Regions from separate parts of the Streptomyces sp. NPDC005494 genome, predicted to be linked through region 1. Evidence: riboswitches for the same ligand, from Rfam matches in the RefSeq annotation. Region 1 holds a riboswitch; the other holds the start of a gene.
The links. A riboswitch is a leader RNA that binds a small molecule or an ion and turns the genes downstream of it on or off. The one in region 1 is predicted to bind thiamine pyrophosphate.
Positions count from the first base shown of each region.

Region 2: it holds a riboswitch for thiamine pyrophosphate, as region 1 does, so the genes downstream of both, thiC (phosphomethylpyrimidine synthase ThiC) here and ACFYQ6_RS32485 (thiamine ABC transporter substrate binding subunit) in region 1, are expected to answer to the same signal.

Region 1 covers NZ_JBIAJR010000015.1:44,818-49,949, reverse strand. The annotation lists gene ACFYQ6_RS32505 (serine hydrolase domain-containing protein) at 1-607, opposite strand, end outside; gene ACFYQ6_RS32500 (pyridoxamine 5'-phosphate oxidase family protein) at 613-1,134, opposite strand; gene ACFYQ6_RS32495 (DUF6233 domain-containing protein) at 1,279-1,620, opposite strand; gene rlmN (23S rRNA (adenine(2503)-C(2))-methyltransferase RlmN) at 1,838-2,944, shown strand; TPP riboswitch at 3,054-3,169, shown strand; gene ACFYQ6_RS32485 (thiamine ABC transporter substrate binding subunit) at 3,241-4,335, shown strand; gene ACFYQ6_RS32480 (ABC transporter permease) at 4,380-5,132, shown strand, end outside.
Region 2 covers NZ_JBIAJR010000006.1:231,860-236,991, reverse strand. The annotation lists gene ACFYQ6_RS19690 (hypothetical protein) at 1-327, shown strand, start outside; gene thiC (phosphomethylpyrimidine synthase ThiC) at 499-2,292, opposite strand; TPP riboswitch at 2,285-2,418, opposite strand; gene ACFYQ6_RS19680 (YibE/F family protein) at 2,490-3,845, shown strand; gene ACFYQ6_RS19675 (SsgA family sporulation/cell division regulator) at 3,909-4,346, opposite strand; gene ACFYQ6_RS19670 (helix-turn-helix domain-containing protein) at 4,448-5,132, opposite strand, start outside.

The sequences.
Region 1 (5,132 bases):
GCGCCAGGCGGGCCAGGTCGGTGCGAGGTACAGCGAAATACAGTTCATCCTCGAGGCCCAGGGGTACGCCGACCCACTCGCGAAGAAGCCGGTGCATCGGTCTGCCGGTGGCCCGGCGCGCGATCTCGCCGACCAGGAAGCCGAAGGTGAACGAGTGGTACCCGGTCCTCGTCCCGGGCCGCCACCGCGGCTCCGCCCCGGCGATCGCCTCGCAGACCCGCGGCCGGTCGGCGAGATCGGCGGGGCCGATGTGCCGTGGCATGGCCGGCACACCCACCGAATGGGTCAGTACGTGCCGAAGGGTCGCGGTCTCCTTGCCATGGGCACCGAACTCCGGCCACAGGTCGGCCACAGGTGTGTCGTATCCGACCACGCCGTTCCTGACGAGCAGGTGAGCGATCAGCGACGTCATGACCTTGCCCGCGGAGAAGCTGAAGAACGGGGTCCGAGAGGTCACCGTGCGCCCGCTCCGGGCGTCGGCGACGCCCGCCACCGCGTCCGCGACGAGAGCGCCTCGGTGGTGAACGGCGACCTGCAGGCCGGTTTCGGCTCCCGTGCCGACGACGTCGTCGAGAACGCCCTGGATCTCGTACTGCAGCGAGGGCATGATCGTCACCGGGCGGACCATGTGTAGCGGGTCTCGCTGGACGTCGGCAACTTGCCGAAGGCGAATCCGACGGCCGGCTCGACCCGGTAGAGCCTGACGGTGCCGACGAGGACAGCTTCGCCCAGCCCGGACCAGACACCCTCAGGGCTGGTCAGATGTGCACCGTACTTCCGCTCCAGGTCCGCGACGGCCTGCTCGCGCTCGGGGCGCCCGTCCACCGTGGACGCGACGCCCTCGATGACGACGTCCACCCCCGTCAGAGCGTTCGTGCCGGTCGTCAGCACGCAGCGGGGATTGCGCTCCAGATTGCGCGCCTTGCGCTCCTGGCCGCCCGTGGTGAAGCACATCCCGCCCAGGCTCCAGGCCGCCAGCAGCGGTGTCACGTGCGGTCGCCCGTCAGGCCGCACCGTGGACAGCCAGAACACCTCCGCCGCGGCGATGACGGCCGACGCCGCCGCCCATGGCGTCGCTCGCGCGCCCGGGGACGAGAAAGGCCCCAGCCGTACGTCTGGCTCGTTGTCCGACATGTCGCTCCCTGTGCGGCCGCTTCTCGGAATGCAGTAACGCCCTACAGGTGATGACCCGAGTTCGCGGGGAAATTCATCGGCGCCCGCGCACCTCGACCCGTGGGCGTACCGGGCGGACGGGGGAGGATCTCCGGACGCCCGTGGTCACAGCACGCCGAGGTCCCGGTCCGGCCGGCAGTACGGGCAGGCCGGGATGCCGTCCTCCGTCAGGGCGCGCAGGGCCTGTTCGCGCGTCATCGGCCGTGTGCTCCCCCCGCCCATACCGCAGTCGCCCGTGTGCACCGCGTCGGACCGGCCACCCGCACCCACGCGCAGCACGGAGAGCTTCCAGGAGGGCGGAGGCGGTGGCGCGGTGCGCGCGGCCCGGGCCGCCGCGGCCTCGCGCTTCTCCAGGTCGGCGATGGTCCGATCGGTTCGGCCGAGCTGATACGCCTGCCACTCGCGCACGATCCGCAGGCGATCCAGACGGGAAAGGTTTTCGGACACGTATTCGATTCTAGAGGGCTGCGGGTCTGCGTGCGCACCTCCCGTGCGCCGTGCGATCGGTCACGGCCCGAGCGCCGCCCGGGGGCGTATCCGGGCCGTCGGAGGGGTCCGACGTCGAGCGACGGCCGCCGACGGCTACCGGGCGAGGCGGCCCCTGCCCCTTCCGGGCAGGCGAAGGTTTCTGTGACCTCGGCGTGTCTGTAACACTGGATGAACCATGCCTAAGCCCGGAGAACTCACTTTCGTCGCGCCCCGCGGAGCCAAGAAGCCCCCGCGGCACCTCGCCGACCTCACGCCCGACGAGCGCAAGGAGGCAGTCGCCGCGACCGGCGAGAAGCCCTTCCGCGCCAAGCAGCTGTCGCAGCACTACTTCACCCGCTACGCCCACGACCCGGCCGAGTGGACCAACATCCCCGCCGCGTCACGGGACAAGCTCGCCGAGGCGATGTTCCCCGACCTGATGTCGGTCGTGCGCCACATCAGCTGCGACGACGACACCACCCGTAAGACGCTCTGGAAGCTGCACGACGGCACGCTCGTCGAGTCCGTGCTCATGCGCTATCCGGACCGGGTGACCATGTGCATCTCGTCCCAGGCGGGCTGCGGCATGAACTGCCCGTTCTGCGCGACGGGGCAGGCGGGTCTCGACCGCAACCTGTCGACCGCCGAGATCGTGCACCAGATCGTGGACGGCATGCGGGCCCTGCGTGACGGCGAGGTCCCGGGCGGGCCCGCCCGGCTGTCCAACATCGTCTTCATGGGCATGGGCGAGCCGCTGGCCAACTACAAGCGCGTCGTCGGGGCGATCCGACGGCTGACGGATCCGGAGCCCGACGGGCTGGGGCTCTCGCAGCGCGGGATCACGGTCTCCACCGTGGGCCTCGTTCCGGCCATGCTCCGCTTCGCCGACGAGGGCTTCAAGTGCCGCCTCGCGGTCTCGCTGCACGCCCCGGACGACGAGCTGCGCGACACCCTCGTGCCCGTCAACACCCGCTGGAAGGTCCGGGAGGTCCTGGACGCGGCGTGGGAGTACGCGGAGAAGTCGGGCCGCCGCATCTCCATCGAGTACGCGCTGATCCGCGACATCAACGACCAGGCGTGGCGGGGCGACCTGCTGGGCCGGCTGCTCAAGGGCAAGCGGGTGCACGTCAACCTCATCCCGCTGAACCCGACCCCGGGATCGAAGTGGACCGCCTCGCGCCCCGAGGACGAGAAGGCGTTCGTCGAGGCCATCGCGCGCCACGGCGTGCCCGTCACCGTCCGCGACACCCGCGGCCAGGAGATCGACGGCGCCTGCGGCCAGCTGGCGGCCTCGGAGCGCTGAGGGCGGTCCGGACGGGCCGCCCTGCGGGCCCCTCGGTGCGCGGTCCGTCCGGCCGGGCGGCCGGTACGGCAAGATCCGGCCGGTGTAGCCTGGTCCGGAAATCAACTTCATATTCCGACAGGGGAGCGCCACAGCGCTGAGAGTGCGGCACCGGAACAGGTCGGCCGCAGACCCTCTGAACCTCGCCCGGGTCATTCCGGGTAGGAAGTTCGGACCTTACTCAAGCTGTTGCGCCCTGCCCGCTCACCGAGCGGGCGGGGCCGCGTCTCTTCCTGGTCACTTCCAGGAGGAATCACATGAACACCACCACGAAGTACGCCGCGACGGCACTCGCCGCCGCGCTCGGCGTCTCCGTGCTCGCGGGCTGCGGCGGCGACGCCGAGTCCGGCGCCGCGGGGTCGTCGAAGGGCTCCAAGACCGTCACCCTGGTCAGCCACGACTCGTTCAACGCCTCGGACGCCGTCCTGAAGGCGTTCACGAAGGAGACCGGCTACACGGTCAAGGTGCTCAAGAGCGGTGACGCCGGAGCCGCACTGAACCAGGAGATCCTGACCAAGGGATCCCCCAGGGGCGACGTGTTCTTCGGCGCCGACAACACGCTGCTCTCCCGCGCCCTGGACAACGGCCTGTTCACGCCGTACGAGGCGAAGGGCCTCGACCGCGTCGCGTCCGCCGCCCAGCTCGACGCGGACAAGCACCGGGTCACGCCCGTGGACACCGGCGACATCTGCGTGAACTACGACAAGAAGTACTTCGCCGACAAGAAGCTCGACCCGCCGAACTCCTTCGACGACCTTCTGAAGCCGGAGTACAAGAACCTCCTCGTCACCGAGAACGCCGCGACCTCCTCCCCGGGCCTCGGCTTCCTCCTCGGCACCGTGGGCACCTACGGCGAGACCGGCTACCAGGACTACTGGAAGAAGCTGAAGAGCAACGGCGTCAAGGTCGTCGACGGCTGGGAGCAGGCGTACAACGAGGAGTTCTCCGGTTCGGCCGGCGGCAAGAAGGCCAAGGCGGACCGGCCCCTCGTCGTGTCGTACGCCTCCAGCCCGCCGGTCGAGGTGCTGTACGCCGACCCGCAGCCGACCGATGCCCCGACCGGTGTCGCCACCGGCACCTGCTTCCGCCAGATCGAGTTCGCCGGGCTGCTGGACGGCGCGAAGAACGAGGCGGGCGGCAAGGCGCTGCTGGACTTCCTGATCAGCAAGCAGTTCCAGGAGGACATGCCCCTCAACATGTTCGTGAACCCGGTGGTGAAGGACGCGAAGCTGCCGGAGCTCTTCACGAAGTTCGGTGCGACCGTCGACCAGCCGGCGACCGTGGCACCGGAGAAGATCGCCAAGAACCGTGAGCAGTGGGTCCAGTCGTGGTCCTCGCTCGTCGTGAAGTAGTCGCGCGGCCCTCCTGGAGGGGGAACGCGGTGCGGCTCGGGCTGATGGCCCTGCCCGTCGCGTTCTTCGGGCTGTTCTTCGCCTACCCGGTCGTCGCGATCGTCGGCCGGGGGCTGAGGGCGGACGGCGTCTGGCAGTTCGGCCGGATCGGCACGGTGCTGAGCCGGCCGGACATCCTGGACGTCCTCTGGTTCACCACCTGGCAGGCGTTCGCCTCGACCGCCCTCACCCTGCTGATCGCACTGCCGAGCGCCTATGTCTTCGCCCGGCTCGACTTCCCGGGCAAACAGCTGCTGCGCGCCGTGGTGACCGTGCCGTTCGTGCTGCCGACCGTCGTCGTCGGTACGGCGTTCCTGGCCCTGCTGGGACGCGGCGGGTTCCTCGACGAGCTCTGGGGCGTCCGGCTCGACACGACGGTGTGGGCGATCCTGCTCGCCCACGTGTTCTTCAACTACGCCGTCGTCGTACGCACCGTCGGCGGCCTGTGGTCGCAGCTCGACCCCCGCCAGGAGGAGGCGGCCCGGGTCCTCGGCGCCGGGCGGTTCGCGGCCTGGCGGCGGGTGACGCTGCCCGCGCTGGCCCCCGCCGTGGCCGGTGCCGCGGTGATGGTCTTCCTGTTCACGTTCACCTCCTTCGGCGTCGTCCAGATCCTCGGCGGCCCGGCGTACTCCACGCTGGAGGTGGAGATCTACCGCCAGACCGCGCAGCTGCTGGACCTGCCGACGGCCGCCGTGCTGACGCTGGTGCAGTTCGCGGCGGTCGCCGGCATCCTCGCCGTACACGCCTGGACCGTGCGG
Region 2 (5,132 bases), on a different contig from region 1:
GCGCTGCACAACGGCGCCACCGCGCTGCCCGCCGTGGACGAGGAGGAGGAACTTCCGGAGGACGTGGCGCGCGCCCGGGAAGCCTGGCGGCACGCCCTGCTGGAACGCGGCATCCTGCCCTTCCTGCGGGACGCCCTGGCCGACCCGACCGCCGGACCCGCCTCGCGCACACCGCACCGTTCGGCCGGTCGCATCCCGAAGATCGGTTACAGCAGGCCTGACTTCACCGGACCGCAGGACGGGCCGTCGGCCGGCCCGCGCCCGACGTTCACCAGCCCCGACTTCACCAGCCCGGACTTCGGGGGCCCCGAGCACCAGCCGGAGTAACCGCAACGGCCCGTGAGCACGCGCGGGAGTGCGCGCGGTTCACCGGCAGCGGCGGGCACCCCGGCCATGCCCCCGGTCACGCCGGGAGGGAGACCGGCGCTGTCCCCCGGTCACGCCGGGAGGGAGACCGGCGCTGTCCCCCGGTCGCACCCGGAGGACAGCGGCCCTTCCTCAGTCCGCGATCGGCAGGTAGACCCTGTTACCGGCTGCCGCGAACTCCCTGGACTTCTCGGCCATCCCCGCCTCGATGTCGGCCTGTTCGTCCCCGTGCTCCCGCCGGATGTCGTGGGAGATCTTCATCGAGCAGAACTTCGGGCCGCACATCGAGCAGAAGTGCGCCGTCTTCGCCGGCTCGGCCGGCAGCGTCTCGTCGTGGAACTCCCGTGCCGTGTCCGGGTCGAGCGCCAGGTTGAACTGGTCCTCCCAGCGGAATTCGAAGCGGGCGTCCGACAGCGCGTCGTCCCACTCCTGTGCCCCCGGGTGCCCCTTGGCGAGATCCGCCGCATGAGCCGCGATCTTGTACGTGATGACGCCCGTCTTGACGTCATCGCGGTTGGGGAGACCCAGGTGTTCCTTGGGTGTGACGTAACAGAGCATCGCCGTCCCCCACCAGGCGATCATCGCCGCGCCGATGCCCGAGGTGATGTGGTCGTACGCGGGAGCGACGTCGGTGGTCAGAGGGCCCAGCGTGTAGAACGGGGCCTCCTCACAGATCTCCTGCTGGAGATCGATGTTCTCCTTGATCTTGTGCATCGGGACATGGCCCGGACCCTCGATCATCGTCTGGACGCCGAACCGCTTGGCGACCGTGTTGAGCTCGCCGAGCGTACGGAGCTCGGCGAACTGCGCCTCGTCGTTGGCGTCGGCGATGGAGCCCGGACGCAGCCCGTCGCCCAGCGAGTACGTCACGTCGTAGGCGGCGAGGATCTCGCAGAGCTCCTCGAAGTGCTCGTAGAGGAACGACTCCTTGTGGTGCGCCAGGCACCACGCCGCCATGATCGATCCCCCGCGGGAGACGATCCCCGTCTTGCGACGGGCCGTCAGCGGGACGTACGGAAGGCGGACCCCGGCGTGCACCGTCATGTAGTCGACGCCCTGCTCCGCCTGCTCGATCACCGTGTCCTTGTAGATCTCCCAGGTCAGCTCCTCGGCGCGGCCGTCGACCTTCTCCAGTGCCTGGTAGAGGGGCACGGTGCCGATCGGCACCGGGGAGTTGCGCAGGACCCACTCGCGGGTGGTGTGGATGTTGCGGCCGGTGGAGAGGTCCATGACCGTGTCGGCGCCCCACCGGGTGGCCCAGGTCATCTTGTCCACCTCCTCCTCGATGGACGAGGTGACCGCCGAGTTGCCGATGTTGGCGTTGACCTTCACCAGGAAGCGCTTACCGATGATCATCGGCTCGATCTCCGGGTGGTTGACGTTCGCCGGCAGTACCGCCCGGCCCGCCGCGATCTCCTCGCGCACCACCTCGGGTCCGACGTTCTCCCGGATCGCCACGTACTCCATCTCCGGAGTGATCTCGCCGCGCCGGGCATAGGCGAGCTGGGTCACCGGCCCGCCGTCCCTGCTGCGCCGGGGCTGGCGTGGGCGGCCGGGGAAGACCGCGTCGAGGTTGCGCAGCCCGCCACGGGGCGACGTGTGCTTGAGACCGTCGTCCTCGGGGCGCGCGGGGCGGCCCGCGTACTCCTCGGTGTCCCCGCGGGCGATGATCCAGCTCTCCCGGAGGGGCGCGAGGCCGCGGCGTACGTCGGTGTCGGTGGCGGGATCGGTGTACGGCCCGGACGTGTCGTACAGCGTCACGTCCGTGCCGTTGGTGAGGTGCACCTGACGGACCGGCACCCGGAGGTCCGGGCGTGAGCCCTGGACGTATCCCTTGTGCCAGCCGATGGACTTCCCGGCCTCGTCGTTCTGCGCATTCTGCGCAATCCGCCCCGAGGCAGGCGTGCGTGCGTCCGCTGTGGTCATGAGACCTACTCCCTACGCCGGCATTACCCGGTAACAGGTTCGGCGGTCGGCGCAGCGTGTTCCGTACGGATGTACGGAGGTCAGCGCCCTCTCAGCCCGGTGCTCCGAGCTCCCGCGTGTACAAATGTGCCTCAACGCTAACCTCCCGTCTGGCGTGCTGGCCAGAGGGCCTCCCGGGTTCTTGGGATGATCGCCCCGTGACGTCTCCCGGAAGCGCCCCCGAACCCCACGGCCCCGCAACAGGCAGTACGCAGAGTCATGTGCACGCCCACAGCCACACCCATGGCCCCGCCGCGCCGGTGTCCAAGCATCTGCGCAAGGTCATCGCTGCCGTGGTCATCCCCTTCGCCACCGCGGTCCTGGTGGGTCTCGTGGCGTTCTGGCCGGGCGGCGCCCCCGCCCACGAGCGCACGGGGGTCGGCTTCGACCGGCAGACCCAGGAGGGCCGGGTGACGAAGGTCGTGTCGGTGGACTGCGCGGACGTCAACGCGTCGCAGGTCCCGCCGACCGGCGACACGTCGACCGCTTCGGGGCAGGAGGCCGTCAACGCGCAGTCGGGGCAGTGCAAGAAGGCGACGGTCGAGGTGACCACCGGCAAGGACAAGGGCCGTACGTTCGTCGAGGTCGTCCAGCCCGACGCCCCCCGCCAACTCCACGAAGGCCAGGGCGTGGTGGTGGCATACGCCCCCGACGCCCCTCGTGACCTGCAGTATTCGGTGACGGACGTGGACCGCGCGCTGCCGATGGCCATCCTGGCCGGGATCTTCGCCCTCGCGGTCGTCGTGGTCGGGAGGATGCGCGGGCTCATGGCGCTGATCGCGCTCGCCGTCTCCTTCGGGGTACTGACCGTGTTCATCCTGCCGGCCATCCTGCAGGGCTCGAATCCGCTCGTCGTCGCGGTGATCGGGGCGAGCGCCATCATGCTGATCGCCCTCTACACCTGCCACGGCCTGACGGCCCGCACATCCGTGGCCGTCATCGGCACCCTCATCTCACTCCTGTTGATCGGGCTGCTGGGCTCGCTGTTCATCGACTGGGCCAGCCTGTCCGGAAACACGGACGACAACACCGGTCTCATCCACGGGCTCTATCCGGAGATCGACATGAGCGGCCTGCTCCTGGCCGGTGTGATCATCGGTTCGCTCGGTGTGCTCGACGACGTGACCGTCACCCAGACGTCGGCGGTCTGGGAGCTGCACCAGGCCGATCCGACAATGGGCGTGCGGCGGCTCTACCGGGCGGGCATCAGGATCGGGCGCGACCACATCGCCTCGGTCGTCAACACCCTCGTCCTGGCCTACGCGGGCGCCGCCCTGCCCCTGCTGCTGCTCTTCTCCATCGCCCAGAGCAGCGTGGGGACCGTCGCCAACAGTGAACTGGTGGCGGAGGAGATCGTCCGGACACTGGTCGGATCGATCGGGCTGGTCGCCTCGGTGCCGGTGACGACGGTGCTCGCGGCCCTGGTGGTCTCCGCGGACCGCACGGGGCCCGGCGCGGAAGCCGGAGCTCCTGCACCCGCGCGGACCGGGAGGGGCCGGCGCCGCAAGGCGTGAGCCGCGAGGCCGGAGACATGGAGCCGGGCCTCCGGTGTTCGATGTTCAGCCGGGCCTTCGAGCTCAGCCGGCGTTCTGTTCCTTGGCGAGGATGCGCCCCAGAGCCTCTTCGAGATTGCCGTCGAAGTCACCCAGCGTGTGCTCCTGACCCAGTGGCACCAGTTTGTCCGTCCGGTCGAGAAAGGCCACAAGGGGTGCTGTCCCGGCCCGGAAGAGCGCACGGTCGGCACCGACCTGCAGGCGGATGTGTACATCGGAGAGCCCTTCGGGCTCGGTGGGGGCGATGTGCACATCGCCGTCACCACTGGGGCTGTTGAGGCCGTCGAGCAGCAGCTCACGGCCGAACGCCCAGGTGACGGGGGCGTCACCGGGCAGATGGAAGGTCATCCGGATCGCATACGGATCGCTGACTTCGTACCGGAGTTCCACCGGAATACGGAAGGAGAGCTCCTCGGAAACGAGGAAGCTCATCATGACCTCTGCTTGAACCGACTCGCGCATCGTTCAACCCCGCAGTAGATGAAACTGGCCAGGAATGATCCCCCGTGGCCCTATTGACGCCATCGTGGTGCAAGCGATAGCAGATCACAAGGAGTGATTTTTCAGATACTGATAGAGAACACGAACGAGCGCAAGAGGGTGGTCACTTCGCAGCGTAGTTGTTCGACTGCGGGGAGCAACCGTTCTTCTTGGCGCAAGGGGAGAGAAACAGCCATGGCCGCCACAGCGGAGCCGACGGTGATCGGAATGGCGGCACAGACCGTTCCCATCACGTACTCCTGTCGTTCGATGACAGGTTCCGTACGTTTCATCGATCTCAGCCTGGCCAGAAACGCCTGACGGTCCCTTACGGAGTAACGAGTCAACGGGCGGACGGGGTGCCGGTCCAGATGATCCTCCCGCGCACGCTCGTCGAGCTGGCTCAGGAGACACTGGCCGAGGGCGTGGGCATGACCCGTCTCGCGGAACGAGGCCCACTCACGCACCGCGGGCAGTGAGGGGGTGTCGGCGACCGCGACCATCTCGATCTCGCCGTCCCGGTACAGGGCGCAGTAGACGGGGGCACCGATGACGTCCGCCCAGTGCGCGAGCGAGTCGACGATCACGCCGGGCCGCGGGGTCGCAGGACCACCGCCCAGACGTTCCGCGGCGTCGCCGAAGAGGAAGACGCCGTTCTCCCTGCGGAGGTAGCCCTCGTGCGTCAGGGTGCGCAGCAGGTGATAGGCGGTGGGAAGGGGAAGTCCCGCCTCACGGGCGAGCTGCTTCGCCGGAGCCCCGTCCCGATGA